Regions from separate parts of the Sulfurovum sp. TSL1 genome, predicted to be linked through region 1. Evidence: riboswitches for the same ligand, from Rfam matches in the RefSeq annotation. Region 1 holds a riboswitch; each other region holds the start of a gene.

Region 1 (10,147 bases):
TAATCTTTTTGAACTGCTCATTGCGGTCATGCTCTCTGCCCAGTGTACAGATAAACGTGTGAATATCATTACCCCTGCTCTTTTCGAAGCCTATCCCGACCCGGTATCTCTTGCCAATGCCGACCTGGATGAAGTCAAATCGTACATCAATACCTGTTCATTTTTCAACAACAAAGCCAAAAATCTCATCAAAATGGCACAGAGTGTCGTAGAACATTATGGGAATGAAGTGCCACTGGAGCGTGATGAACTGGTCAAGCTTGCAGGCGTGGGTCAAAAAACAGCCAATGTCGTCATGATAGAGTATGCCGGTGCCAATCTTATGGCTGTAGATACCCATGTATTCAGGGTCGCGCACCGTTTAGGGCTCTCTGATGCCAAAACCGCTGTCAAATGTGAAGAGGAGTTAAGTAAAAAGTTTAAAACAGACCTACATCTGCTCCATCAGGCGATGGTACTCTTTGGACGCTACAGATGTAAAGCGGTCAAACCCGAGTGTGAAGGCTGCTTTATGGAGGCCCATTGCAAAACAAAACAAACCTTTAAAGTGTAAGGATTCTCTTAGTACTTCTGTAATTCAATCTCTTTTCTGCTCTTCATTCACCGATCTTATGATCCGTTTCACTACCTCAAACGTACGTTCAACGGATTCCAGGTCGACCATCTCTCTTGTAGAGTGCGGATACCGTATGGTTGGACCGATGGAAGCAAACTTCATGGCAGGATATTTCTCTGCGATGACACCACACTCAAGTCCTGCATGTATCGCCATCATCTTTGTTTTACCGAACACCGACCGCATCTCTTGACTGACAAGATTGGTAAAATCACTGACATCGGGTTTCCATGCGGGGTATTTATCTTCAAGTTTTACGTTAAAACCGTAAGCGTTAAAAAATGCTAATGTTTCTTTTGAAATATCTTCCAGCTTTAGCGCATCCATTGCACGTGCACTGGTTTCCACAAGAAGCCCACCTTTCTCATCTGCGGTGATAATGGCCAGGTTGATACTGACATCAGGAATGCCCAGCGCCTCATTTTGTGCATGTACACCATGCTTGAATTGATGTATCATCTCTATGGTTTGAGCGCCCTCACGCAATACTTTCGGTCTTTCCGTCAGTTCACGTACCTTCACCAACTCTGTGTTCTCCAACTTCAATGCACTGCGTACAATGGCCACTGCATTTGCCGGAATAGAATTTCGACGTTCTCCTGCATAGATACTTGCCAATTGTGTGATCTGGTGTTCATGTAAATACTCACCCAGTACTTTGATCGCAGAAGGAATGCCTTTATCGATATCTACACCGGAGTGTCCACCGACCAGTCCTTTGACAGCCACTTCATAGCAATCGCCACTTCCGTCCACATAACTGTCTTGTTTGGTGGCTGTAATATCGACACCGCCTGCACACCCGATATAGACCTCTGCTTCATCCTCACTGTCTAGGTTTAACATGTAGGGGCTCTGAAGATCAAAGGAGACTTGATTGGCCCCTATGAGTCCGACCTCTTCGTCAGCCGTGAACAGAAATTCCAACTCTTGGCCTTCATCCATAAGCTGCATCATCATTGCTATGGCCATACCGTTGTCTGCACCTAGGGAAGCATCTTTGGCTTTCATCCAGCCATCTTCTATATAGGTTTCCAGGATAGGTGCCTTGCCCATGCAGACCATGTCATAATGTGCCTGAAGACAGAGTGCCGGTCTGCCTTTTGAGATGAAAATATTTTTAATGTCGTCTACTTCAACGTCATACCCTCTTTCTTTAGCAAACGTAACCAAAAATTCCAATAACCTGTCTGCTATTTTACTGCAGTGCGGGATCTGTGTGAGGGTTTGAAAATGTTCGATGATAGATGACATATATACTCTTTTTTCCAAATTATAGTAAAATCACATAAAAAAACAGGGAGTATGCATGGAACATTTCTTTACCTGTCCCTACTGTTGGGAACGTATCTCCATGGTACTGGACTATTCCGAGGAAGAAAGTGAATATATAGAAGACTGTGAAGTATGCTGTCGCCCCATAGAACTTCATTTCAGGTTTTCCGGGAAAGAGTTGGTGAGTTTTGAAGCGAGAAGAATGGAAGGGATCTAATCCTCATCTTCCAGCTTTTCAAAACGGGGTATGCAGAGCCCCTCTACCTCAACTTTTTCTATGAACATCTCATACGGACGCACCCATGTTCCTTGATCTCCATATAATGCCTTATAGACCACCATCCACTCCTTGGTCTCTGAGTGTTGTGCTGTCATAAAGACCTCATAAAGATTTCCTTTATAATGTCTGTAGACTCCTTTTTCCAATTTCATTTTAGATCTCCTTCTCTTCCGCTATGGATATTAGTCTATAGAATTTTCATTAAAGATACTATAATATACTTATGATTATAGATTTACGCAAAAGGATACAAAATGAAAAAATGGCGTTTGGATTTTAGAATATGGCACTGGGTACATGCAACAGTCATTTTGGGCCTGTTAGGCACTGTATTTTTACGCAAAACCTTTTTAAGCTGGAGAACGAACTCTGAACTTCTGACACAAAAACTTTCAGAGATCAACATTGAGGTCACCTCAGATCAGGCGAAAACACTTGCTACCGCCATCCGTGCACCCATGTGGGAGTGGCACATCATCTTAGGGTATGCGCTCGCAGTTTTAGTCGTATGGCGACTACTGCTCTTTTTTACCCCAAGTGGAAAAACAAACTACCAGAACTTCAAAGAAAAGACGCTCTATAAAAAAACGGTCGCCCTAAGTTATATCGTTTTCTATGCTGTCCTTCTCTTTATGGCCATTACAGGATTGACCATCCATTTTTATGAAGCACTCTCTCTTACTAAAGATACGGCCCATGACATCAAAGAGCTGCATGAACTTGTCTACAATGCCGTACTGATCTTTGTACCTTTACATATCATCGGGGTCATTGTTGCTGAGAGCAGAGATGAAAAAGGGATCATTTCAGATATGATCCACGGAGGGGCGTAAAACCTGTCCGTTTTTAACAGGACCTAATAGAGGAGCTGAACCCATAAACAATAAAGTCCTAAAACCCTATAATGAATAATAGGTTGCACCTTTATGGTGTACCACCAGTGCAGTCGTGCTCTGTTCCGGGACTATCTGGAATGTCTCAGAGAGTTCTATGCCGAACTCTTCAGGTTTTAACATATCAAACAACTCTCTACTCTGTTCAAGGTCAGGACATGCCGGGTACCCGAACGAGTATCTCGCACCCTGGTAACGGTTCATACGTACATCACGTAACGTATTGCCTTCATCTTCGGCAGTGATATTCAGATCCAAACGTATCTGTTTGTGCACGACTTCAGCCAATGCCTCAGCAAGTTCAACAGAGAGCCCGTGTACCATATTATACTCCAGGTATTTTCCTGCATCGTAAAGCTCTTTTTCATAGGCACTGAACTTGGCTCCGGCACTGACACAGGTCAGAGCGATGACATCATGTCTGTCATGTCTGAAAAAGTCAGAAAGTGCACGGTGCGGCTTCCTTCCCTGTCTTGGGAAAGAGAACTTGGTGACTGCCCTGCCGATGACCTTGTCCAAAGGCTCTCGGTTGGCATTTGCATCGACATTCCACCCTTCACTCTCATCGAACAAGTACAATTCCTGATCCTCGCTCCTGCAAGGATAATATCCGTAGATGATCGTCGGCTCGAACAGGTCTTTTTCGATAAACTCTTTTTTCAAACGTTCAAAAGCAGGATAGACCGTCTCATCTATGAGCTTTTGATAGACTTCTTTATCCATACCTTTACTCTTATAGCCCCAGTGCATCTTAAAGACAGAACGCGTATTGATCCACTCGTAGATCACAGAGAGATCCAAGTCCCCCTTTTGAAGTACTCTTCTTCCCCAGAATGGCGGTGTGGGTATCTCCACTTTCTCAGGCATCTCTATCTCTTCGAACGGTGGTATCACCACCTCTTTTTTTACTTTTTCCTGACGCTCTTCCATATCTCCGGCCAGACGCGTGTCCAACCCTACGGAATTATCTTCATTGAACTTCTCTATACGGCTCATCGCGATCACCCCGTCAAATGCATCACGACAGTAGAATATAGGGCCTTTGTAGATAGGTCTACAGAAATCATCGACAAAAGAGCGTGTGAGTGCTGCCCCGCCTAAGAGTACCGGAATTTCCATACCCATCTCGGCCATCGTTTCAAGATTCTCTTTCATCACCGCTGTGGACTTCACTAGAAGACCGCTCATTCCTATGGCCTGTATCGATTGTTTCTCTACAATGTCGAGATACTCCTGCAGTTCCGTTTTGATGCCCACATTGACCACTTTAAATCCGTTGTTCGAAAGGATAATGTCCACAAGGTTTTTACCCACATCATGAACATCCCCTTTGACCGTACCGATGACCAGTGTGGTATCCGTCTCTTTTTCCTGTTTGGTCAAATAAGGATTGAGGTAGTCTACCGTTGCTTTCATCGTTTCGGCACTCTGCAGTACAAAAGGAAGCTGCATCTGTCCTGAACCAAAGAGTTCACCCACCACTTTCATCGCATCAATAAGGATCTCATTGACTATCACATCGGGGTGTATCTCGTGACGTGCCTCCTCCACAAGCGGCAGCATCCTTTCTTTGTCACCATCCATAAGAAGTTTTTTAATCTTCTCTTCATGACTCATAGCCTCATAAGCTTCATCTGCACCCTCATCTTCTACCACAGCATCTGCAAAATGGTCGATGAATTTAAACAATGATTTCTCATCCGGTGTAAAAAGCAACTCTTCACAAATCGCAATGTCTTCTGCCGTCATTTTGGCCAGGGGAATAATGTGTTTCACATTGATGATCACAGAGGTCATACCTGCCTGTACACAATGATGCAAAAAGACTGAATTGAGGTAGAACCTCGCATGCTTTTCCAAACCGAATGAGATGTTTGAAAGGCCAAGCGTGGAACCTACCTCAGGATAGATCTCATGTATCTCTTTGATAGCTTCATAGGCATTCTTTCCAGCCAATCTGTCTTCTTCTTCACCTGTACCCACTGTAAAGGCCAACATATCGAACATAATGTTTTGAGGTTTCAGTCCATATTTGTTCACGGCAAGTTCATACATGCGTTTAGCCACCGCTACTTTCTTCTCTTTGCTCCTTGCCATCCCCTCTTCATCGATCACAAGGCAGACAAGTACAGCCCCAAACTTTTTGGCCAATTTACAGTAGGTTGCAAAGTTCTCTTCTCCATCTTCGAGGTTCGTGGAGTTGATGATAGGCTTTCCACCGATACACTTCAGCCCCTCTTCTATCGTATTGGGTCGTGTTGCATCCGGCATAAGAGGAAGCGGTATCTTCTGGTTATAGAGCTCCATGACCGCCCTCATATCCTTGGCCCCGTCACGTCCTGCAAACTCCACGTTGACATCAAGCATATGTGCCCCATCACGTACCTGTGCCTGACCTACGGTCAGTGTACCTTCATAGTCACTGGCCAAAATAAGCTCTCTGAATGCTTTTGATCCTGTCGCATTTGAACGCTCCCCTATGAGCAGTGGTGCCGGTTCCTGGAACAACTCTACACTATTGAACAAAGAAGCGACACTTGGCTTGATACTACCTGTAGGTTTTTTAGGGACTATCACTTCAACTGCTTTTTTGAGTGCCTGGATATGCTGTGGTGTTGTTCCGCAACATCCACCTAAAAAGCTTACACCGGCGTACCTTGTAAATTCCAATTGTTTTTCAGTAAATTCATCCGGTCCCATAGGATAGAAGGTATACCCCCCACGGTTCTGGGGCAAGCCTGCATTCGCATGCACTGAGATAGGTATCGCACAAAGTTCAGAGAGTGTTTTAAGGTGTTTTTTTACCTGGTCTGGCCCCGTACCGCAGTTAAATCCAAGTGATAAGATATCAAACGGTTCAAGTATTGTAACGATCGTCTCAACATTGGTACCTATAAGCATAGTTCCACTCAGTTCGATCGTAACGGATACCATAATAGGAAGCTGCACATCTCTCTCTTCATTTGCATCCTGACATGCATGCAATGCAGCTTTGATCTGCAGAGGATCCTGACAGGTTTCCAAAAGAAAAACATCACATCCGCCATCTATAAGTCCAAGTGCAACACATTTATACCCTTCATACATTTCATCATAATGGATATGCCCTAGAGAAGGAAGCTTTGTGCCCGGTCCTATCGAACCCAAGACAAACTTCGGTGACTTCTCTGTACCGTATTCGTTACAGATCTTCTTTACTATCTGAGCACCTTTTTTAGAAAGTTCATAGGCACGTTCACCCATCTGATACTCATCCAGTACCCAAGGCATCGTACCAAATGTGTTCGTCTTAAGTAGGTCAGCACCTGCCATAGCATAACGCTTATGGATACGCTCTATAAGTTCCGGTGCACTATGGTTAAGCAGTTCATTACATCCCTCTTGATCCACACCTTTATCATCTATCCATGCTTCGGAAGGAACTTTAAGGTCTTGTATCTGTGTACCCATTGCGCCATCGATGACGAGTATACGCTCTTGTAAAAGTGATTTGATTGTTTCTGTAATAGACAAAAAACGCCCCTTTATCATAATTCTGTAATTGTAGCAAAGTATGAAGAAAATATGATTAAATCTGAGTCACAAAGTAGTCTATTATGTCCATATAAGCTATAGATAGATACTATGTTAGGTATAATATCTAAGGCTAAACTCATTGTGAAGTGAGGACAGAAAGTGATGGGTCTCAATGTAGATTGCCAGACTGCCAAATGTATTTGATCTGCATTTGTACTTCCTTTTGTCCTAATAAGACTTTTAATGCAACCTATCTATTGTTTATGGAGAGAAAATGGGAAAAACAATTAAAAACACTATTAACGGAAAAGAAATCACAAAACCAGATCCGGTAGATGTAGAAGTGCCGTTTGACGGTGGTGTGATGATCACAGAAACAGACCCGGCAGGTATCATCACTTATGCCAACCGTAAATTTCGTGAACTTACCGGTTATACAAAAGAAGAACTCATCGGATCTCCACACAGTATAAACAGACACCCAGATATGCCAAAAGCTGCATTTAAAGGGTTATGGGAAACCATCAAAGGTGGAAACTATTGGGAAGGGTTTGTCAAAAATATGACAAGTGAAGGCAAATATTACAATGTTGTTGTATGGATCAAGCCTAAATTGGATGATGACGGCAATGTCATCGGATATATTGCAGGAAGAAAGATCCCTGATAAAGACCTCATGCAAAGAGCTTTCGACAAATACAAGGTCATGAAGAATGATGAAATGTAGTTAATGGGCCTAACCCATTAACCAAAAAGTATATACAATACTATAACGCTTTTTTTGCTTCCTGCAATGCTTCGATCACTGCATCGATATTTGCTTTAGGAATATGCACTTTCCAGTCCGGTTCTTCAGCACCTGCCTGCAGTGAAATACCGATACTTGCTACACTTTCACTCTTTGGACCATACGGTTCTTTTACTGTGGTCACTGTGATCTTCCCATCTTTTGTACCACTCAAACCCATTTCATCTATTTTTGTGACTGTTCCGCTCATCTATACTCCTTTAAATTTTGATATCAATGATTATAGTACAATGACTTAACTATTTTTTACCTTTGAGCAAACCCATCATTTTGGCCTGCAAACGCAACCACATTTTATGATCAATAGCAGGAAACCCTGCATAGGTCTTACCACCTTCAAGAGATTTGGTGACACCACCTTTTCCTGCAATGGTTGCAAAAGCACCCACTTTCAAGTGTCCTGCAGTGGCACTCTGTCCGCCCATGACCACATTTCTGCCTAACGTCGTCGAACCTGCAAGACCCACTTGTGCAGCACAAAGTGTATGCTCTCCTACATCACAGTTATGTGCGATCTGTATCAGATTATCCAGTTTGGTACCTTTACGTATATAGGTGGTACCAAATACGGCTCTGTCTATGGCACAGTTTGCACCGATCTCTACATTATCTTCTACCACCACATTACCATTCTGATAGATCTTCACATGCTCACCAAGCTTTGTATGCGCAAATCCGTACCCGTCACAACCGATCACCGTACCGCTATGAATGATACACTCAGCGCCGATCTGTGTATGATGATACAAGGTCACATTGGGATGCAGAAGTGTCCCTGAACCAACAGTCACATTGTCTCCGAGATAACACCCCGGTAAGATGGTCACATGATCTCCAAGTGTCACATTCTTACCAAAAGAGACGCTTGTATCTATATCGCAACCTTTACCCATAGCAGGCTGTGATGTCTCACTCCCCATTTTATGTGCAAAGAACTTAGAGGCCAGTGCCAGTTTAAGATATGCCTCATCCGTAATCAATGCGATCGTTCCGGAAGGCAGTAATCCTGCATGCTTTTCATCGATCAACACCGCAGCAGCCTTGGTCTCTGCCAATTGTGAAGCATATTTACTGTCTGTAAAAAAACTGAGTTGTGTGGAAGTCGCCTCACTTAAGGTATGTATCCCTTCGATAGTGATATCTTCACCATGAAAATCTACACCGATATGTGCTGTGATCTGAGAGAGTGGGTAAGTCATAAAGTGGTCCTTTTAACTTAAAGTAGATGTCACTTTCCTGTAAGGAGAGTGACAGAAGTAAAATGGTTTCTATCTTTCTATAGCTACAACACCGCCACGTACAACTTCATAAGGGTTGTAACGCTGCGCTGCTTCTATAAAATGCTGTATACGTATAGGTTCATCTGCAACCATGGCAATGATCATCTCTTTACCCACATTTGCGATACCACCGTTATATGCGGCACATAATGCTCCGATGTCACTTAAGTGCTCGGTAATAGGGAACTTCACCAAGACCATCTCTTTTTCAACCATCTCTTCATGCTCGATCACCTTATAGACGGGTATGAGCTTATGCAGTTGCTTGGTGATCTGTTCCATCACTTTAGTAGAACCGTTCGTTTCGATCGTAATATGTGACATATCACTGTCTGGTATGGGTGCCACAGTGAGTGATGCGATGTTATAGCCACGTGCTGCAAAAAGTGATGTGACACGTGCAAGAACAGAACTTTCATTCAATACGATAACAGAAATAACACGTCTTTCATTCATAGAATTTTCCATTATTTCTCTCCTTTTTGCGGTAACATCATATTGAAGAGTGCACCGCCGGCCGGTACCATAGGAAGTACATCTTCAAAACGGTTCACGGCAACATTCATGAAACACACCTTATCTTGTGCTATTGCATCTTTGATCGCTGCATCAAACTCTTCTTTGGTAGTCACGTCATACCCTATTCCGCCACACGCCTCAGCCAGTGCTTTCCAGTTCGGTTGGAATGTCAAGTCTGTCTCGGAGTAGCGCTTTTCATAGAAGAACGTCTGCCACTGTCTAACCATTCCCAGGAAGTGGTTATTGAGTATAAGATTGATGACCGGTATTTTGTACTCTGCCGCCGTCACCAGTTCTTGCATATTCATCAGGATCGAACCGTCACCTGTGATATTGATAACCGTTTTATCGGGGAAGGCTCTTTTTGCACCGATGGCTGCAGGGAAACCAAAGCCCATCGTTCCCAATCCACCGGAATTGATCCACTGGCGTGGTCTATCGAACGGATAATGCTGCGCTGCCCACATTTGGTGTTGCCCGACATCTGAAGTGATGATGGCATTTTCACCTACCAGTTCACCGATACGTTCTATAGCCCATTGCGGCTTGATGACCTCATCAGAATCAACATAAGATTGAGGGTGCAGCTCATCATAACGCTTCAATATCTCTCTCCATGCCTGGAATCTGTCTGTATCTATTCCATCAAGAAGCGGTAACATCTCTTCAAGAACCTGACTGACATCACCTACGATAGGATAGTCAACATCCACAAGTTTACCGATATTCGCTGCATCAATGTCTACATGAATAATATCTGCATATTTTGCAAACTCGGAAAGTTTACCTGTTACCCTGTCATCAAATCTCGCACCAAGAGAGATCACCAGGTCTGTCTCTGACATTGCCATATTGGATGCATAATTCCCATGCATCCCCAGCATACCAAGAAGCAATGGATTTTTGGCACCCATTACACCTCTTGCCATCAATGTTTCAACGGTAGGGATCTGCGTTTTT
Region 2 (10,147 bases), on a different contig from region 1:
AAAGGTGGAAGAGCAGAGCCGTGCAGATGTTGCCAATATCGTACGTAAGTATGAGCAGATGGCAAAAGAAGAGGGTGAACGCAAAGCCAATTATATTTTGGCACAGGCTACAACACGTTATGCGGGTGACTTTGCAGGGGAGCGTCTTATCAACCTTGTGAATTTACCTAGTGATGAGCACAAAGGACGCATCATCGGCAAAGAGGGCCGGAATATCAAGACACTGGAGATGCTCTTAGGGGTAGATATCGTGATAGATGAAACACCGGGTGTGATCCTTGTAAGCAGTTTTAATCTCTATCGAAGGGCAATTGCAACCAGGGTGATAGAGATACTGGTAGAAGATGGACGCATACATCCGGGCCGTATAGAAGAGGTCCATGCAAAAGTGGAAGCGGAGTTTGAACAAAAAACGTATGAAGAGGGCGAAAATATACTGATAGATCTAGGGCTTTTCCCTATGCATGAAGAGCTTGTGAAACTTTTGGGCCGTATGAAATACAGAGCCAGCTATGGACAGAATGCTCTGGCACATACCTTGGAGGTAGCCAAACTTGCACGTGTCATGGCAGCGGAGATGGGCGGAGATGAAAAACTTGCGCTTCGTGCCGGTCTCTTGCATGATATCGGCAAGGCACTGACACAGGACCTGGGGGGTTCTCATGTAGATATAGGTGTAGAGCTTTGTCGTAAACATGGGGAACACCCTACGGTCATCAATGCGATCTATGCCCATCATGGATATGAAGAACCAGACTCTGTAGAGAGTGCTGCGGTGTGTGCTGCAGATAAACTCTCTGCAGCAAGACCTGGGGCCAGAAGAGAGGTGCTTGAAAGCTTTACAAAGCGGGTGAAAGAGGTTGAAGACATTGCGCTAAATAAGGAGTATGTCACGCAAGCCTATGCCATTAATGCGGGTAGAGAGATACGTGTATTTGTCAATGCCCAGAAGATGAATGACAATGAAACCGTACTGTTGAGTAAAGAAATTGCCAAAGAGATACAAGAAAAAGTACAGTATCCCGGTGAAATAAAAGTGAATGTGATCCGCGAAACCCGTGCTGTGAATTATGCAAAGTAAAATTTTAAAATGGTTATAATTTTGAGAATTTAGTTTAAGGATAGATAGATGAAGAAAATTTTAGTGGCGATACTATTGATAGGTTTGGCTGTTCAAGCCTATGCAAAAGATACGATTGTGGTACTTGAAACCAATGTAGGAAAAATAGAATTAAAAATGTATCCTGAGGTGGCACCGCTTGCGGTTGAAAACTTTACCACACATGTGAAAAACGGTTATTATAACGGGCTTATTTTCCATAGGATCATTAAAGGTTTTATGATCCAGGGAGGTGACCCTACAGGTACGGGTAGAGGCGGTGAGTCTATCTGGAAAAAAGATTTTGAAGATGAATTCGCACCCAATGTGGTATTTGACAGACCGATGTTGTTGGCTATGGCAAACCGCGGGCCTAAAACAAACGGAAGTCAGTTTTTCATTACACTTGCACCCACCCCTTGGTTAAACGGTAAACATACGATCTTCGGTGAAGTGGTGTCGGGTGAAGAAGCGGTACGTAAGATGGAAAATGTTTCTACGGGCAGAGGGGACAGACCCATGTTCGATCAGATGATCAAAAAAGCATACATAAAACAATAGATGGATTTAAACAGTTTAAGGGAAGAGCGTAAGAAATGGCTTACGTGGAAAAATATCACACCTTTTCAGGAAGCCATCGGATCGCTTAAAACGTATGAGGATGTTGAGGTAAAGCTTGGAGACAGGGTCGAAGTTCAGATCAAGGACCTCACCCCCCAGGATGCCCGGCAGATAAAAGAAACGGCACTTTTGATGAAGCCCTGGCGAAAAGGGCCGTTTCAGATCAATGATCTGTTTATAGACGCTGAATGGCAAAGCCAGATCAAATACAATCTGCTTGAACCGCATTTCAACCTGAAAGGCAAGATCGTTGGTGACATAGGATGCAACAATGGGTATTACCTGTTCCGTATGTTGTCTCAGTCACCTAAAAAACTGATAGGTTTTGATCCCTCTGCGATCTACTATTCACAGTTTCAGTTCATCAACCATTTTATCAAGTCTGATATTGTGTATGAACTTTTGGGGGTAGAACATGTGGAGTTCTACGAACATAAGTTCGATACACTGTTCTGTTTGGGAGTGCTCTATCACAGGTCCGACCCTGTCGCCATGCTGAAATCACTTTTTAAAGGACTCCATAAAGGCGGGGAACTCATTTTAGATACCTTTATGATAGACGGTGAAGGTGAGATGTGTCTGACACCCAGAGACCGTTATTCAAAAATACCGAATATCTATTTTGTCCCTACGGTCAATGCTTTAAAGAACTGGTGCTTCAGGGCAGGGTTTGAAACCGTTGAAGTGTTGGAGATCATGAAAACAGAACCTACTGAACAGAGAAAAACAGAATGGATAGAGACACAAAGCCTGGAAGATTTCCTGGACCCTGATGACCATACAAAGACCGTCGAGGGGTACCCTGCACCTAAAAGAGTCTACATAAAGGCAATGAAATCACTTTAAAACAGCTTAAAAAACTTCATTCTTAAAGTTAGTTTTATTTTTAAATAAGGTTGATTTAGCTATAAATACGCTAATAAAAGCAAAAAGTAGACAAAATTTAAGTTTTGTAGACTTTCTTACTGGATTGGAAAAGAATGAGAATATTAACGGTAGGTTTCAACGATGAGTACGTTAAAGAACTTGAAAAAGAGTTAGACAAATACTTTATTTGTATTGTTGACAATGCAAAAGATATGTATGATGCAACCAACTTTACAGACTTTAGACACTATGAGCTGGTTGTGATCGTGGATGAAGGTGTAAAGTTTTCACTTGAACGATATGTGAATGAAGTCAAAAAGAAAAAGAGTGAAACGAAGATCATGATCTTGACAAATAATGTCAAAGCACAATCTGCTTTCTTCTCTTTGGGTGTCGATGATGTGATCTATCAACACGGTGAATACCCTGATCTTATCGCGGCAAGAGTGTTGGCAAATATGAGACATCTGTTCGGTACACAGGTAAACATCGATAAACTTGTGATCGATATCGCAAACAAAAAGATCGAATATGACGAGAAGATCGTTTCTCTCAATGGCAAGACATTTGATATCCTGGCATACCTTGCACTTCGTAAACAACGTGTTTTTTCGAAAGATGAGATCATCAATGCTCTTTGGGAAGAGCCTGAGTATGTCAGTGATAACACGGTTGAAGTGGCGATCAATCAGATCAGAAAAAGACTGAAAAGCATTTTGGGTTTCCAAGTCATCCATACAGTACGAAGACGCGGGTACAAGTTCTCCTACTAGTTCCCGTTTTCATGAACGGAAATACCTTCTCGTTCCCACTCTCCCGAGTGGGAATGCATACTTCAATTTTCATATTTTAGAAATATTTCCTCCTATTTTAACTGTGACATTGTTTCCCCTTTCCTTTTTTTAGAAAAAACGAAACCATGACAGGGCACACTTCGTGTGATTAATAGATGATTTTTAGATATAATCTTCAAAAACTTTGAGGATCTATGATGCAACTGAATACCCATCTAAATATCAATACATCACTTTGCGGAAAAGTGACAAAGCTTCAGGAAAATTATGCAGAAGTACTGCTGCATACCACACGACAAATGGCGGCGGATATGCAGGGGTTGGTACATGGCGGTTTCATCTTCGGTGCAGCAGATTATGCAGCCATGTCTGCAGTGAATGATCCTTATGTGGTCCTGGGTGCTTCAAGTTCGAAGTTTATAGCACCTGTAAAGGTCGGTGACGCAGTCCTATGTAAAGCTTCGGTTGTCAATAGTCAAGGCAAGAAAGCCGAGGTAGAAGTAGAGGCATTTGTCAATGGAAAGTTAGTCTTTGAAGGCAGCTTTACAACATTTGTATTGCCTTCGCATGTCTTAGGCTAACAGAAGCTTATGCTATACTTCATTTTTTAAATACAATTCAAGGTAAATGACAATGAAAAAATTCTTTCTCTATGTGTTTCTGGCTCTGGCAATATTGGCTGCAATCTTTACATATATTCTTTACAGCGAAGGAGCATTTGAAACATATGAACCTGAACAAAAAAGTGATCTAAAACCTTTTATGAAGTGTGAAGCAGGAAAATGTGGTTCAGGAAAACCGGAAACGGCAGAAAAAAGTGATTTAAACCCTTCTATGAAGTGTGAGACAGGAAAATGCAGTGCAGGAAAATGCGGTGAGGGTCAATAGATCAGAGTAGAGGATCAAAGCGTCCTCTTTACCTGCTCTATCCAAAAAGGTATGACCCTTTGTTCTGCTTTGAGGGTCGTGCTCATCCCATGGCCGGGATAGATCGTATAATCGCCTTCTATCGTGAGCGCTTTTTCTAAACTCTTCACCATTGCTTCTCCGCTTGATGAAGGGAAATCCCATCTTCCAATACTCTGTTCAAAAAGAAAGTCCCCACTGAACCATACATCATCGATCTCTATGATGGAACAGCCAGGCGTATGCCCCGGAAAGTGACGGTATTTGATCTTTACCCCTTCAATGGTCAGTTCTTCATCACCTACGATGATATGGTCCGGTTCACTTGGAGGCGTACCTTGTTCAAGAGGATCGTCTGTAAGCATAAAAACATCCCCTTTGGGACAATAGATAGGAAGCCTCAGTTTCTCCTGGACCTCCGCATTTGACCATACATGGTCGAAGTGGCCATGGGTGTTAAGTATAGCGACGGGATTGGTGACATTGTCAAGAACCCACTGGGTCGCACCCATACCGGGGTCTATAATAAAATCTTTTCCCTCAACGGTTGCAATGTAACAGTTGGTCTGGTAAGCGCCCATAGGTTGTATTTTGATTTGCATGATATAATTCTCCTATGAATATATTTAGTCTATTAGAACGTGCCATTATGAGTGATGATATTCTTTTAAAAGAGGAGTTGACCGTTCAATGTTTGGCATATTGTACCCAAAATGAAATAAGGTGTGATGATGATTTTACGCCGCTATTATTTTCAAAACCCTCCTATGCCTCCAAATGTCACATTGTAGATCCCCGGGAGTTGCCTGCCAGAAAAGATTTTGAGAGTCAAGAGGGATTGGCTACATTGGTACATGCCATTGCACATATAGAGTATTCTGCCATCGATCTGGCATTGGATGCGGTCTATCGTTATCCTCAGATGCCCAGCGACTATAAAGTGGATTGGCTTGAAGTAGCCAGTGACGAGATACGGCACTTTCAAATGCTGCAGCGTCTGTTGGAAGAACTTGGATATACCTATGGGGATTTTCCTGTACACTGTGGACTGTTTGATGCGGCAGAGCATAGTGCAGAGAATATTTTGGACCGCATGGCGATCATTCCGCGTTACTATGAAGCATCAGGTCTGGATGTCAGTCCCCAGATCATTAAAAAACTGGACAACAAGCGTAAAAACCCCAATGTGAAAAAACTGATAGATGCGCTGCAACTCATTTATGATGAAGAGATAGACCATGTCTATAAGGGTGATAAATGGTTTAAATATCTTTGTAAAGAAGCAGGAAAGAAAGAAGGGAGCGAAGAAGAGGTCTATTTTGAGATACTTGAACGTTATAAATTGCTCTCGAAACACCGTCCCTATGTCAATGTGCAAGCAAGAAAAGAGGCAGGGTTCTCCTGTGCTGAGATCAAAAAACTGGGTGCGAAGGAGTGCTCTTGAGAGCATTTCTTGAAGCCATGTTCTTTGCACCAAGATGGTATCATTACCCTCTTATCCTGCTTCTGTTTCCTCTGTCTATTATCTATGGGGGCATCATGTCTCTGCGCAGAATGGTCATTTCCCCACAAGAGTTCGGCATCCCCATCATCTCTGTGGGGAATCTTATCGTTGGGGGGAGCGGAAAAACACCTTTTGTCATAGCACTTGCTTCAGGGCTTGAAGGTGCGGTGATCATCTCTCGGGGGTATGGCCGCAGAAGCAAAGGGCTGGTGGAGGTCAGCACTGAGGGGAAGATACTTGTCGATGTGACACAGAGCGGAGATGAACCTATGCTGATGGCACTGTCACTTCCTCATGCAAGTGTGATAGTCAGTGAAGACAGGGCTTTGGCCATCAAGTTAGCTAAAGAGAAAGGTGCCAAATGTATCATCCTGGATGATGGATTCAACCGTGTTGAGATCAAAAAGTTTGAAATTATCCTTGAGCCTGAACAGATCAAAAATTATCTTCCTTTCCCCTCAGGTGCGTTTAGGGAATTCTGGTTTAGTAAAAAGTATGCAGATATTGTGGCAAAAGAGGGAGAGGCATTTCATCGAAAAGTGGCATTTGAGAATCTTACACCCCAAATGGTACTGGTAACGGCTATATCAAATCCGCATAGACTTGATACCTATTTGCCCGAAGGAGTCGTCCATAAAGTCTATTTGGAAGACCATGCCTATTTTGAGGAAGAAAAACTCAAAATGCTCCTCTCTGACCATGAGGCCCAGAGCCTTCTTGTGACAGAAAAAGATGCAGTAAAAATGCAGGATTTTAAGTTACCTATCTCTGAAATGAAGTTAAAATTACAGATTCAAGAGACTATCTTCACTCAGGTAGATGAATATATAAAGGGATATCCAGAATGAAAAATAATATTAATGTTGTAAAAACGCTCCTTGATGCTTTACCGTTCATCAAAAAGTTTTCCAATGAAAAAATAGTCATTAAATATGGGGGGTCTGCCCAAACGAGTGATGCGCTCAAAGAGCAGTTTGCACAGGATATTGTACTTTTGCACCTTGTAGGGATGAAACCTATTATCGTACATGGCGGAGGTAAAAGTATTACAGATCTGCTTGCCAATTTAGGGGTAGATACGACATTCATAGATGGACAGCGGGTCACAACCAAAGAGGTAATGCGTATTGCAGAGATGGTATTGAGCGGTGAGATCAACAAAGAGATCGTCTCTTTGCTTGATAATCATGGGTCCAAAGCGATTGGAATCTCTGGAAAAGATGGCGGTTTTCTAAAGGGGATACCGAAAGATTTTGAAAAGTTCGGTTATACGGGTCTTATCGAACATGTCAATCCCGAGATCGTCAATAACATCATTGAAGACGGTGCGATACCTGTGATCGCCCCTATCGCAGGAAGCAGTACGATGGGACATCCCGGATTCAATATCAATGCGGATCTTGCAGCAAGCAAAATAGCCGTAGCCCTGCAAGCAAGAAAAGTACTTTTCCTCACAGACACGCCTGGTGTGTTGGATAAAGAGATGCAACTGATCACCAATCTGAGTATAGAAAAAACGGAAGCCCTCAAAGCAGATGGAACGATACACGGAGGTATGGTACCTAAAGTGGATGCCTGTATCGAAGCATTGCGTGGCGGAGTAAAAAAAGCACACATCATCGATGGCCGGGTAGAACACTCATTGCTCCTGGAGATTTTGACCAGTTCGGGTGTAGGGACCTGTATCGAACTCTAAGGTCGTACGATGGAAGTATCACCGGTAACAAAATGCAACAGTTAAAAATGCATTTAACACTAAAAAATAATAATTTTTTAAATTTTTTTAGAATTTAAGTTATTTTTCAAAGGTTAGTGTGTTATAATTATCTCATACGGTTATACTGTATTGAAAAAGCCAAGTTCATCGCGAGGTGGATACGGAAAGTTATGGGTCTCACGTAGATCGCCAGACTACCAATAGAGATATAAACTCATTCTATCTTTTAGAAAGTTTCATTTCTTCTATTACCTGAGTATTTTAGTGTTTGTTTGTCTCTATGATTTTATTAGTTGACATTCTTTTCCCTAAATCATTCTTCTCCTATTATCGTAGGGCAAATAGATACTAGATACTTAAGTTTACTTCATACCTGGATTCCCCCTAATTTCTTATAACCCTTAGCTTATTTAGCTATAATTATCATTCATATAAACAGTAGGATAATATAGATGCAATTTATTGAGACACGGGGAAATGACGGACAGAAACCTTCATCTGTACCATTTTCAGAAGCAATACTCAGCCCAAGTGCCAGTTTTGGTGGGCTATATGTACCCAAAGAACTCCCAATTTTAGATACAGAATTTTTAGAGGGACATCTCTCCAGCCATTATAAAACGCTGGCATTGGACTTTTTAGAAACATTTGGTATAGATATTGAAACAGAAGTACTGGTAGAAGCATTGAACAGATATGACGCTTTTGATGACCCTTCAAATCCTGTACCGCTTTCCCAGATCGAAGAGGACTGCTTTGTCTCTGAACTCTATCATGGGCCTACAAGAGCCTTTAAAGATATGGCCTTACAACCTTTCGGATATGTGTTAAGTAAATTGGCACAAAAAAGAGGTGAACATTACCTTATCATGGCAGCAACAAGTGGAGATACCGGTCCTGCTACTCTGGAGACATTTAAAGATCAGGAAGGTGTACAGGTAGCATGTCTTTACCCTGATGGCGGTACATCCGATGTGCAAAGACTTCAAATGGTCACGGAAGATGCTTCAAATCTGAAAGTGATCGGTGTGAAAGGTAATTTTGACGATACGCAAAATACGCTCAAAGATCTACTCGCCTCTGAAGACTTTAAGGCAGAATTGGAAGAGAGGCATATCAAACTTTCAGCAGCGAATTCTGTAAACTTTGGACGTATCATCTTCCAGATCATTTACCATCTCCACTCCTACCTGGAGTTGGTACGTAAAAAAAGCATTCAAATGGGTGAAAAGATCTATCTGGTTGTTCCGAGCGGTAACTTCGGTAATGCATTAGGTGCCTATTATGCCAAAAAAGCAGGTTTGCCGATAGAAAAGATCCTTATCTCATCCAATATCAATAACATTCTGACAGATTGGATCACCAAGGGTACCTATGATCTTACGACACGTACATTGATACAGACAGAATCACCTGCTATGGATATTTTGAAAAGTTCAAATGTCGAACGTATTATGTTTGACAAATTCGGTGCAGCACGTACCAAAGAACTGATGGAAGGATTGGCTAAAGACGGCAAGTATCAGCTGACTGCAGATGAACTTGCGTTGCTACGTGAAGATTTTGATGCCTCTTTCTCAGATGATGAAGAGTGTGAAGCTGTGGTAGGTGAATATGCAAAAAAAGGGTATATTATGGACCCGCATACAGCCACATGTATCAGAGCGTATAGAACTTTGAGAGAAAAAGATCTTAAAACAGTGGTTTACTCGACTGCGGAATGGACCAAGTTCAGCCCGTCCGTTTCAAAATCACTGGGACATGAAGTCAAAGATGATGTTGAAGCATTAAAATGGGTGAGTGCACATGCAAATGTATCCGTACCGCCTATGATACATGGGTTGTTCGAGAAACCTGTCATCCATTCGGTCATCGTTGAAAAAGAATCCATTAAAGGAGAGATGTTAAACTTTTTATAGTTTAGCATAACGTAATGTCCAGAAATCACTTGAGGTTTTTTTTATTATCCTATTTATGTTTGGAAACAGCCACTGCAAAGTCAGTGATAGATTGCAGGGTTATCACCGGCGGTATCGCTGAGTGTAACCCTTACGGGGCAAAATTTCTTAAAGCCAAAGAGATCGTGTATGATCTGAACAGACAAAAATTGATCAGGGCAAAAACGTTACCTGTGCCTGAAAAAAAGCGTTTTCTCAAAGTGGTTTCCGTAGAGGATATGATAGAACGGCATGTAAAAGTGCAAGAGTCTGTGCGTTTTAAAGGAAGTGAAAAAGCACCCATAAAGTATACAATGGAAGAGCCCATCGCTCAAGTCCTACTCGATGATAAGATAGAAGAGATAGAGACTTATGAAGCCCCTCCCCGCATAGAAAGAGAACTTTTAGAAACAATCGTACCTGAAGTACCAGAAAGACCCCAAATTATTTACGGTAAGTACAGGGTTGTAAGGGGCGATGCTCTGAGTAAGATCGCAAAGAAGTTTGGGTTAAAAACACAAGAGATTGCAAAAATGAACGGTATCAGGATCGGCTCTCCTTTGCGTGTCGGACAGAAACTAAAGCTCCCTTTTGAACAAAAGAGGATCGATGCAGTCTCTTCTGGCAATTACTTTATCAGGGAGGGAGATACGATCATTTCCATTGCCAAAAAGTTCAATCTTGAACCTGAAGACTTGATGG
Region 3 (10,147 bases), 270 kb from region 1:
TGCCGGTAAGATCATTTTATAACCGAAATACGTTCCTAAATTATATATTGCAACATCATTGAGATATAATATGAGTGAAGATAAAAAGATAAAGATGAATTTTACTTTTGGTGAAATATTTTTTAGATCATCCCATATCCCTGCTATAAACACTAATCCGATAGCTGCATAAATATAATAGTATGTTTTAAAATGCTCAAGATCAAAGAGTAGTAAGGGAATCAGTACAGCCAGAACAAAAGCAACCCCTGCACCTCTTGGTATAGGTTTCTTGTGTACACTTCTTTCATTGGGGATATCTATTAGCCCAACATACTTAGCAAACATCTTGAGTAGGACCATACCTGCCAGAGAAGTTAAAAAAATACTGCTTAATAATGAAATATCCATAAATGTATCCTTTAGGTTATTTTCATATTCTGTTCATTCCTAATCATACTATAAAAATATATTTTTTTATAATATTTGTAAAATAAATATAGTTTGATTTATATTTTATTTTGTAGTATACTTTAAATGTTAGCGAAATATTAAGCTAAAACTTAATAACAAGGAGTGCTGATTACCTCAAGTCTCTTTTTATATTAAACTTTAATAATGGAAGGGGCTATATTGGTTTCTAAACATATGTTTAATAACAGGAGAACATTATGCGTAGTAATAAAGTCAATTTGTTAAAAAAGATGTTAGGAATGCTTCTAGTGGCACCTGTAATGCTGTCACTATCACTATTTGCCGCAGATCCGGTTAACCATTGGAAACTGGATGAGAATGACACTAGTAGTGAAATTTATGTTGATTCTATTGGTGCTGCTGATGGAACATGTGCAACTTCACATTGTCCTACTCCTAGTGTAGGTCAAATTAATGGTGCACAATATTTTGATGCTGCTGAGCTTGATAGAATCGATGTCAATAATACAACAAGCTTTGAGTGGGATCAAGATGCTAATATCACCATAGAATTCTGGATGAAGTCACAGATGGTCCCAATGAGTAATAGAGTTATGATAGGACGCGCTAATACTTTGGGTATCTTATGGTATATTGGAATAAATGGAACGGATGCTCCAGGACATGTTAGAGTTGCCGTAGCTAATGATAAAAGTGCCCCTGCAGACAATGTTGTGGGGAATAGTCAAACAAACGTCACTGATGATGTATGGCATCACATAGCATTTGTTCTTACCGAGCCTGAGGTAAAGGTATATATCGATGGTCAATTTGATTTTAATTTAACCAGATCAGCAGTAAGTGACCTACATGCTAGTTCAGATGTGCACTTTGGTTCACTAAATGATTCCGCTAGTTTATCGTATACAGGTAATCTGGATGAGATAACTGTTTATACTGCTGCAATTGATGCAGGACTGATTCAACAGCATTATGAAATGGGATTACAGCCAAATTTAGCAGAAGTAACACCAGTACCAACACCTACAGATGATAATACCCCAGACTATACTTTCTCTTCAGATGAAGCTGGAACTATCACTTATGGTGGATCTTGTAGCTCTGCTGCAACAGAAGCAACAGCTGGTAATAATACAATTACATTTGATACACTTGCAGACGGGGTATACGGCGATTGTACGATCACTGTAACAGATGAAGCAAACAACTCTTCAGCTCCATTATCAGTAACTGAATTTGTGGTGGATACGACTGTACCAGATGTCACTGCCCCTACCCTTGCAGAAGTAACCGCGGTGACATCACCTACAGATGATAATACCCCAGACTATACTTTCTCTTCAGATGAAGCTGGAACTATCACTTATGGTGGATCTTGTAGCTCTGCTGCAACAGAAGCAACAGCTGGTAATAATACAATTACATTTGATACACTTGCAGACGGGGTATACGGCGATTGTACGATCACTGTAACAGATGAAGCAAACAACTCTTCAGCTCCATTATCAGTAACTGAATTTGTGGTGGATACGACTGTACCAGATGTCACTGCCCCTACCCTTGCAGAAGTAACCGCGGTGACATCACCTACAGATGATAATACCCCAGACTATACTTTCTCTTCAGATGAAGCTGGAACTATCACTTATGGTGGATCTTGTAGCTCTGCTGCAACAGAAGCAACAGCTGGTAATAATACAATTACATTTGATACACTTGCAGACGGGATATACGGCGATTGTACGATCACTGTAACAGATGAAGCAAACAACTCTTCAGCTCCATTATCAGTAACTGAATTTGTGGTGGATACAACAGTTCCAATTATTAGCGACGGTGGTGGCGGTGGTTGTACATACAACCCTGACAGTAAGCACTTCGATATGGTGTTCTTACTGATGATCGCATTGGGACTTTTCTATCCGTTTAGAAGAAGATTCATCAAGTAATCTTCTTTGCATAGAATAAACGTTCTATACGGAGAAGCCATCTGTGCTGCTCCGTATTTTACTTCTTTTAGATATCACTCACTCTCAATTTGAATCTCATAAAACAAAAACTCTAATATATACTTCATCAAAAAAATTGATCATAAACATATATTTTAATTTTATATTCTTTTCAGTTTAAGTGTGTATTATTCCGGTATGACTATGACTTAAGGTACTACTAAACCATAAGTCATAGTAATAAAAGTATTAGGCCAAACCTGTTGTGAAGCAGGGACGGAAAGCTTCAGGTCTTTTGAAAAAAAGATAGCTGGGTTGCATTTATTTAGAACTATCGTATCTCAAACGATGACTCTTCATAAATTATAACTTTTATATAAAGTTTATCATCCTAATCTTAATAAAAATTCAGACATGTGGGTAATATTGAGGTAATCCTCTTTCAATATAATTCCCATCAAGTTAGTGAGAAAAGCCAAACCTATTGTGAAGTAGGGACGGAAAGCCAAGGATCTCATAATAATCATGAGATAGCCTAGTTGCCTTTGTTGAGCACAACAGAGTAATGCTACATGCATATTGGTATATTCCATTCTTCATAGAAGATTTCCCTCCCCTACTTTTCAATATATTTTCTTCACAACAATACACGTTCATACAAAGAAGGAATATAAACGAATGTTCAGACTTAACAATATCAAACAAAATGTACTTATACTGTCTTTTGCAACATTGCTTGCAGGTTGTGGCGGTGAAGGAACAGCGACTACAACAGATTCAACTTCAACTGATCTCACTACAACCTCTACAGCAAAAGTAGTGAAGATTGATGTCAGTGCCATTACTACAGAAGATTCTGCCACCATCGAGTGGAATCCTTATGGGTATACTACAAAATCAGTAGAGTATGGTACAAGTAATAAGTATGGTTCAGTAGTTTCAGTACAAGAAGAAGGTACTGTTACCTTATACAATTTACAGGCAAATACAGAATATCACTATAGAATAGTCTCCGAAGATGAGAAAGGCAGACCCGTTGTAAGTAATGATATGACTTTTACAACACTTGCCGCAAGTAACCAACCGATCGTAACGGACCCAGTGCCAACTGATCCGATCATAACTGAACCTGCACCAACTGACACAAACGCAACAGAACCAACAGTAACCGATCCTGTGTCAACAGAACCAATCGTAACCGAAGCGGCGCCAACTGTCACAGAACCGGTTATAACTGATCCGATCGTAACAGAACCAATCGTTGAAGAGACTCAAGCTGTCTGTATAGAGGGTGATGCAAAAATTGAAGGTCATGTTACGGATAAAGATACTGGAACAGGATTAGTAGGTGTTCAAGTCAATATAGGTGGCTGTGTCACTACCACTGATTCTCAAGGTGATTATATACTGATGAATATCGCTGTAAGCGATAAAGCTTCTGTCATGTTCAGTGCAGAAGGTTATTATACAAATAGTACGAATATTCAAATAACCGATCTATCCCCAAATTACACCACTGTTGAAATAGATAAATATATTAGCCAGTGGACTTATGATAGCCAGACTCTAGTTTCAGGAGCCCATATCGTGATACCTTCCGGAGTTTATATCAATCATGATGGAAGTCCTTATATAGGGCAAGTGACTGCCGGATTATCATATCGTAACAGTACAGAAAAAGGCAGTGAAATAGTATTTCCTGGAGAGTATAAAGGAGAAGATAACTATGGGAATATCGTTCCATTCATCTCTTATGGGTTTACTGTGATAGACCTTACAGATGAATCAGGCAATGCATTAAGTGTAGCTGATGATATAACTTTAATATTTGAGGCAACTGGTGCACCAGCTGAGAGTATTCCTTTATGGTTCTATGATTATGAGCAAGGTACCTGGATCGAAGAAGGATATGCCACTCGTCTAGCAGATGGAACATATGAAGGTACAGTTTCCCATCCGGGAACATGGAGTCTGAGCCAACCTATTGAAGATGCTTCGGGTATCTATACTGATCGTATCCTATATACAGATGGTACACCTGTAAAAAATCTAAGGGTACATGCTATTGGTGACAACTGGATCAGTACCGATCTTAGCACAGATGAGAATGGAGTATTTGAAATTGAAGTGATACCAGGTCAAGCATTCACATTGAGAGCATATCACTATGATGATAAATATGGTGCTACATACAACGGTATGATATCCGCTGTGGCTCCGGGTGAAACTATTGATAATTCCAGCTTATAATTAAAAAATGAATAAGTAATATATGGGTAACACTCTTATACTACAATTTGAACACTTGAAAAAGCCAAACTTGTTGTGAAGCAAGGACGGAAAGCCCAGGACCTCAATGTATGAGATGGCCGGGCTGCCTAAATACTCCGTTTTGAAAGAATGTACTTTCAAAGTACATTCTCAAATGTTTCATAAGACGCTTTTATCATATTTATAACAAAAAAGGTAATACAAAAATGTACGTATACAAAAAAACACTGACCGTCTTTATGGCTATGCTTGTCACTTTATTCACCGGTTGTGGTGGAGGAAGTGGAACTTCATCTATAGAAACAGAAGATGCTTACACCGATTACACTATATATACCGATCGTATCATCGACATTAATCAAAATGCGATTCCAAACCTAAAAGTAGATGCTATTAGTGACAACTGGATCAGAACCGATCTTGCTACCAATGAGAATGGTGAATTTGACATTGAAGTGATACCTGGAGAAGCGTTCACATTACAAGTATATGACTCTGATACAAAAACTTATGCCATATATTCTGGTAAAATAATAGTAGATGCTGCAGGCGACATTATTAGCCTATAAAAATTAATTAAAACAAGGATTGAATTATGAAAAAAATATTTTTACTCTCAACTGCCTCGCTTGCAATGCTGATGGCAGATTTTACATTGGAAGGAGATAAGTTAACTCCTGTGTCAGGAACCATATCGACAGTGACTGATCCTACTACAGTATCTGATCCTACTACAGTATCTGATCCTACACCTACTATGGACACAAGTAATCCTTACCTTGAACCAATTAACCTCCCTGCATGTAATGCAAATGATCCGGAAGTACAATTTATTAGCAGTAATGCTGACTGGGGTACAATAAACGATAGCAGTAAAAGAATTTTTTGTGTCAAACCAGGAAACTATGGTAGTGTTACCCTGACAGCTGATGGTACACCTAATGCAAGAAGATACATACTTTTAGATAATGGTAATACTGCACACCCTGCTTCACTATCTGACTCGCAACAGGCAAACGTACAGATCAATCTATCGGGAGCCAACTACTGGACAATTGACAGGATGTCAACACTTAACACCACAGCAAGTACAGCAATGGATATAAAGGGGCAATCCCAATACAATATAATTAACCGTATGCATATTAAAAATTTTAATACATATGCTATTACCATTTATCATAGATCAGACAACAATACTATACAAAAGAGTAGGATAGCAGAACAATCTCTTGCCGGTAGAAAAGCTGATGGAGTAGGAATATTCTTTCAAAATGATATAAGTTGGGAGAATGATACTTATATATACAACACCAAAATAATACAAAATGAGTTTAAAAATATTAGTGACAGTATTCAGCTTATTAGAAGATGGAAAGATTGGGCCGCAAGCATTCCTGTGCCAACAGGTTATGATGGAACTATTATTGATAGTAACCATATCTATATTACACCTGATATTTATACTAACGGTAGCGGTAGTCTTACACCAAATGGAAACTACGCTTATGCTGAGAATGGTATTGACCTAAAAGCAGGTTCAGACGATGCGAACAATAAAATCATTATCACTAATAACTATATTTGGGGTTATAGAGTATCTGATAAAACAGGTTCTTCGCTTAGCAGTTGGGGTGATGCAATAACTATCCATTATGGTGTAGAAAACCTTACAATAGAGAACAACTATATCTTTGATTCTGCAAGAGCTATAGGTGCAGGTGATTCAAAAGGATTTGCTTACGGTCTGAGCGATTCAAGCATATCAAACAACATACTATGGGATATTATTGATTTTGACTTGGTACTTTGGGATTCTAACAACTTAACAGTTGAAGGAAATATCATCCACGGTGCTAAAAACTGGGCATCATTTAATGCATTCACTAATTCAACACTAAATAATAACGTTGTGATTAATGCAGGGGGCATGTCTGGTTCACTTGGCAGTGGTACCACTATGTCAAATACATTTAACTATGCTAATGCTACTGATGCCAACCAGGAAGATCTCACATTTACAACAGATCATTATACAACTCCAAGAAATATAACACTTAAGGGGGCTGCTCCAACTACTGCTAGTCCTTATTATGATGTTATTAATATTTCAGTACCGACAGCTAATTAGAGCATTTATATCTGAATTCAAGTATGTACCAGTCTATGATGGCAGGTACATACCTACACTGATGAAACAAAATCCTTGGTCAGTACATCTTCTAAACCACTATACATGAGTCTTTAAAATTTCTAGCATTCTCTTAGCCAGTTTTTTTCTATCATAGTCTTGAGCTAAAGCCCCACACCCATTTACCAAATCACTGTACAGTTTTGAGTCATTCTTCAAAAGTAAAACTTTTTTCAGAAAATCTTCTTCATCTTCAGGCAGGAAACAAAGGCCAGCGTGATATTTTTCCAGAATCTCCTGGGCTTGTCCTTCTACGCCTAAAAGAGTAGGTTTACACATAGCTGATGCTTCAAATATTTTAGAAGGAATGACTGTTTTAAATGTATCCGATTTTATCAAAGGAGCCAGTGAAACATCTATGATCGATAAATATCCAGGCACTTCATCTTTAGCGATAGGATTTAAAAAGGTAATATTGGTTAATGACAATTCTAACGCCATATCCATGATCTTATTTTTCATAGATCCATCTCCGATAAATAAAAAATGAATATCTTCATCATCAATCTTAGAAAGTGACTGCACAATAAAGTCTAAACTATGCGCCATTCCATGGGTTCCAATATAACCGAAAATAAACTTATTTTCCAAATCCAATGATTTCAATAGAATATCATCTTTTTTACGAGGAGAAAAAAGATCGATATTTGAACCATTCGTAATGACTCCAATTTTATCTGGGTCTATTCCACGCTGTATTAGATTACTTTTAAAAGCTTCAGTTACTGCTATGATTTTGTCAGCATCTTTATAAAGTCCCAGTTCTATTTTCTCCAGCCAATCAAGTGCAGCCTTGTTTTTCATGGCACCTACAGTCCTGATAGACTCTGGCCAAAGATCTCTTAACTCAAAAACCCATGGTTTTCTCCGTATCTTAGATATCCCCCATGCTGACCATGTAGTAAAAAACTGTGGTGATGTAGCAATGACAATATCATACTTCTGAAACAAACCTACAAAAAATGCCATCAAAGCAAAACTAAAATAATCAGATACTCTTTTAATAAAACCACTATTAGCAGCCATATAACTCCATACCCTGATTACCTCTATACCATCTATTGTCTCTTTTTGATAAAGTTTGTTCTTATACCCTTCATAAATCTTGCCATGTGGAAAGTTAGGTGCACAGGTAATAATCGTGATCTCTACACCTTCCTTTATCCACTCTTTACAATGTTCTACTGTGCGTGTAGCGGGAGCATTAACTTCTGGGATAAAATTATCTGTTATAAATAAAATCTTCATAGTACAACCCTCATTTCAAGTTTTGTTGTAAACGGAATTTCCAATACTTTGGCATCAATTAGCACGTTAAACTCGGGAGCATATTGATATATATTAATGCTGTATTCAGAGTTCTTAAACTGTATATACTGCTTTATCATACTTTCATCTACATCAGGATGAAAATGTATCCTTGCAACAGCCTTTTGTTCATGTTCCGAAATAATTTTGTCAATGATATTTATACTATTATTTTCAAAAATGAATTCTCTCTCATGTAAAGCATTCAATCTTTTTTCATAACCATTATGCATTGCTCTAACTCTGTTGTCTCTTTCATCAAGTTGAGTAATGAAAGCCCGTTCGGCTACTCTAAATCCACCCCACACTTCACTTTGACTACAGCCAGCTATTTCAACCGTATTGTGGGAAACTGTTGAACGCTCAAATAAACGTCTATTGTTAGTCTCATAGGTTGAAACACCTATATCAACTATAAAGGGGGTTTTATCTATATATAATTCAAAATTAAACGTATCTGCATGGGCATGGCCAGGAATATAATCTGGACCGATATTGCCAACATCGATAATACACTCATATCTATTATTAGATACCATTCTATATCCACTCTCTTGAAGCTTTATATTTTTAATTTTGACTTTTAATTGAGATGCATAGTGATTCAGTTCATTGGTAGTAGGAGCAATTTTATTACTACTGTCATTCAATAATGGTATGCACCCATTCTTATAGGTAATTGCATTTAACCATCCCAGCATGATTTCAGCTTTATTCATAAATAGCTGAAGTAACTCATGATTCTTCCAGTTATTATTTTTAATAAGATTAATACAGTCAAGTACTCTAAAAAGCATTATCTGATGATACATGGGGCTCAGTTCAAAGTGTGCCCCGTCATCTAGTATCTGTTCTTCAAGTTCGTATATCAAAATCTTTTTAGCTTTGTCATAAAATCTTTCATCCTGAAAATAATAAGCAGAAAAAAGTAAAGAAAAACCGTTTTCTAACAGGTGATTTCCAAGAAGATGGTACTCAATATTATCCATCAAAATTTGATATTGGGCATAAAGAGAATCATTGATTTTTGTATCATCAATCTTGTATTTGACTAAAAATTTAATCCAGTTAATACCCCTAAGTGAAATTGGAAATGCTTCAAGTCCATCTATGACTTTATCTGACTGCTCTATAAAATCATAAATGAGTCTTAACCCATCATCTTTAGAGGTTTCTTCTTGATGCAAATAGTCAAAATAATTTAAATTATAAGTCCATAGTTTTCCATATAATGTAAAGTTCCAATCTATATTTTTTTTAAACGTGAATGACTGATTTAGAAACATAAATCTATTTTTACTAAATAAGTTTTTGCAAGGGATCGATTTAACTAATGTCAAATGCGTAGAGACTGAAGATATTGACAATACATAATCAAAATTTCGAAATTTTCTAAGATAGCTTCTTGTAACATAAAAGAGCCGAAAATAAATTTGAATAAATTTCAGGTATTTGATTGTATGTAAAAGTCTATATAATTTACACATTTTTCAGATGCTCTAAGAATAGTTTTGTTTGTATATCAGATTTAAAATCATCAAATTTGTTATATGCATTTTGTGATAAAGAAACATAGTTTTCTTTATTGAAATATTTGATAGCGTTAACAAGTTCTTCAACATTTTTTGGTTCAATTAAAATACCTGTTTTATAGACATCGACAATCTCTTTTATACCATGTAATGTAGTAGTTAAAATTGGTATACCTAAAGAGTATGCTTCAATAATAATACCTGGATATCCCTCACCTTTATAATAAGTTGGTAACAATAGAACATCATATTTATTTAATGTTTTTAATACTTCATTTGATTGCAAGGCCCCTTTATATGAAATGTTGTGTTTAGCAAAATATTCTTTTGTATATTTTTTATCTAATATAGGGCCGTAAATATCTATAGTATAGCTTTCATCAAGCCTTTTAGTTGCATCTATAATTTCATCAATACCTTTTTCCTTTCTAACATGACTGATAAAAACAAACTTTTTTTGAAAACTCCTTGGGATATCCGGT

Evidence for each region. A riboswitch is a leader RNA that binds a small molecule or an ion and turns the genes downstream of it on or off. The one in region 1 is predicted to bind cyclic di-GMP.
Region 2: it holds a riboswitch for cyclic di-GMP, as region 1 does, so the genes downstream of both, thrC (threonine synthase) here and LDM98_RS05760 (PAS domain-containing protein) in region 1, are expected to answer to the same signal.
Region 3: it holds a riboswitch for cyclic di-GMP, as region 1 does, so the genes downstream of both, LDM98_RS04465 (hypothetical protein) here and LDM98_RS05760 (PAS domain-containing protein) in region 1, are expected to answer to the same signal.

Annotation. Positions count from the first base shown of each region.
Region 1 is NZ_BPFI01000001.1:1,168,898-1,179,044, forward strand. It holds gene nth (endonuclease III) at 1-553, shown strand, start outside; gene LDM98_RS05735 (M20/M25/M40 family metallo-hydrolase) at 578-1,870, opposite strand; gene LDM98_RS05740 (CPXCG motif-containing cysteine-rich protein) at 1,926-2,108, shown strand; gene LDM98_RS05745 (DUF1653 domain-containing protein) at 2,105-2,323, opposite strand; gene LDM98_RS05750 (cytochrome b/b6 domain-containing protein) at 2,426-3,004, shown strand; gene metH (methionine synthase) at 3,071-6,577, opposite strand; cyclic di-GMP riboswitch class I at 6,700-6,775, shown strand; gene LDM98_RS05760 (PAS domain-containing protein) at 6,855-7,307, shown strand; gene LDM98_RS05765 (hypothetical protein) at 7,348-7,578, opposite strand; gene lpxD (UDP-3-O-(3-hydroxymyristoyl)glucosamine N-acyltransferase) at 7,628-8,587, opposite strand; gene ilvN (acetolactate synthase small subunit) at 8,657-9,136, opposite strand; gene LDM98_RS05780 (acetolactate synthase large subunit) at 9,136-10,147, opposite strand, start outside.
Region 2 is NZ_BPFI01000004.1:55,085-65,231, forward strand. It holds gene rny (ribonuclease Y) at 1-1,081, shown strand, start outside; gene LDM98_RS11405 (peptidylprolyl isomerase) at 1,130-1,660, shown strand; gene cmoB (tRNA 5-methoxyuridine(34)/uridine 5-oxyacetic acid(34) synthase CmoB) at 1,661-2,566, shown strand; gene LDM98_RS11415 (winged helix-turn-helix domain-containing protein) at 2,701-3,360, shown strand; gene LDM98_RS11420 (hotdog domain-containing protein) at 3,579-3,962, shown strand; gene LDM98_RS11425 (hypothetical protein) at 4,015-4,269, shown strand; gene LDM98_RS11430 (MBL fold metallo-hydrolase) at 4,284-4,889, opposite strand; gene LDM98_RS11435 (ferritin-like domain-containing protein) at 4,904-5,731, shown strand; gene LDM98_RS11440 (tetraacyldisaccharide 4'-kinase) at 5,722-6,639, shown strand; gene argB (acetylglutamate kinase) at 6,636-7,487, shown strand; cyclic di-GMP riboswitch class I at 7,636-7,710, shown strand; gene thrC (threonine synthase) at 7,961-9,427, shown strand; gene LDM98_RS11455 (LysM peptidoglycan-binding domain-containing protein) at 9,487-10,147, shown strand, end outside.
Region 3 is NZ_BPFI01000001.1:902,452-912,598, forward strand. It holds gene LDM98_RS04450 (MraY family glycosyltransferase) at 1-390, opposite strand, end outside; gene LDM98_RS04455 (LamG-like jellyroll fold domain-containing protein) at 651-2,363, shown strand; cyclic di-GMP riboswitch class I at 2,607-2,686, shown strand; cyclic di-GMP riboswitch class I at 2,828-2,910, shown strand; gene LDM98_RS04460 (carboxypeptidase regulatory-like domain-containing protein) at 3,042-4,613, shown strand; cyclic di-GMP riboswitch class I at 4,667-4,745, shown strand; gene LDM98_RS04465 (hypothetical protein) at 4,841-5,203, shown strand; gene LDM98_RS04470 (right-handed parallel beta-helix repeat-containing protein) at 5,230-6,765, shown strand; gene LDM98_RS04475 (glycosyltransferase family 4 protein) at 6,865-8,073, opposite strand; gene LDM98_RS04480 (alginate lyase family protein) at 8,070-9,419, opposite strand; gene LDM98_RS04485 (glycosyltransferase) at 9,613-10,147, opposite strand, start outside.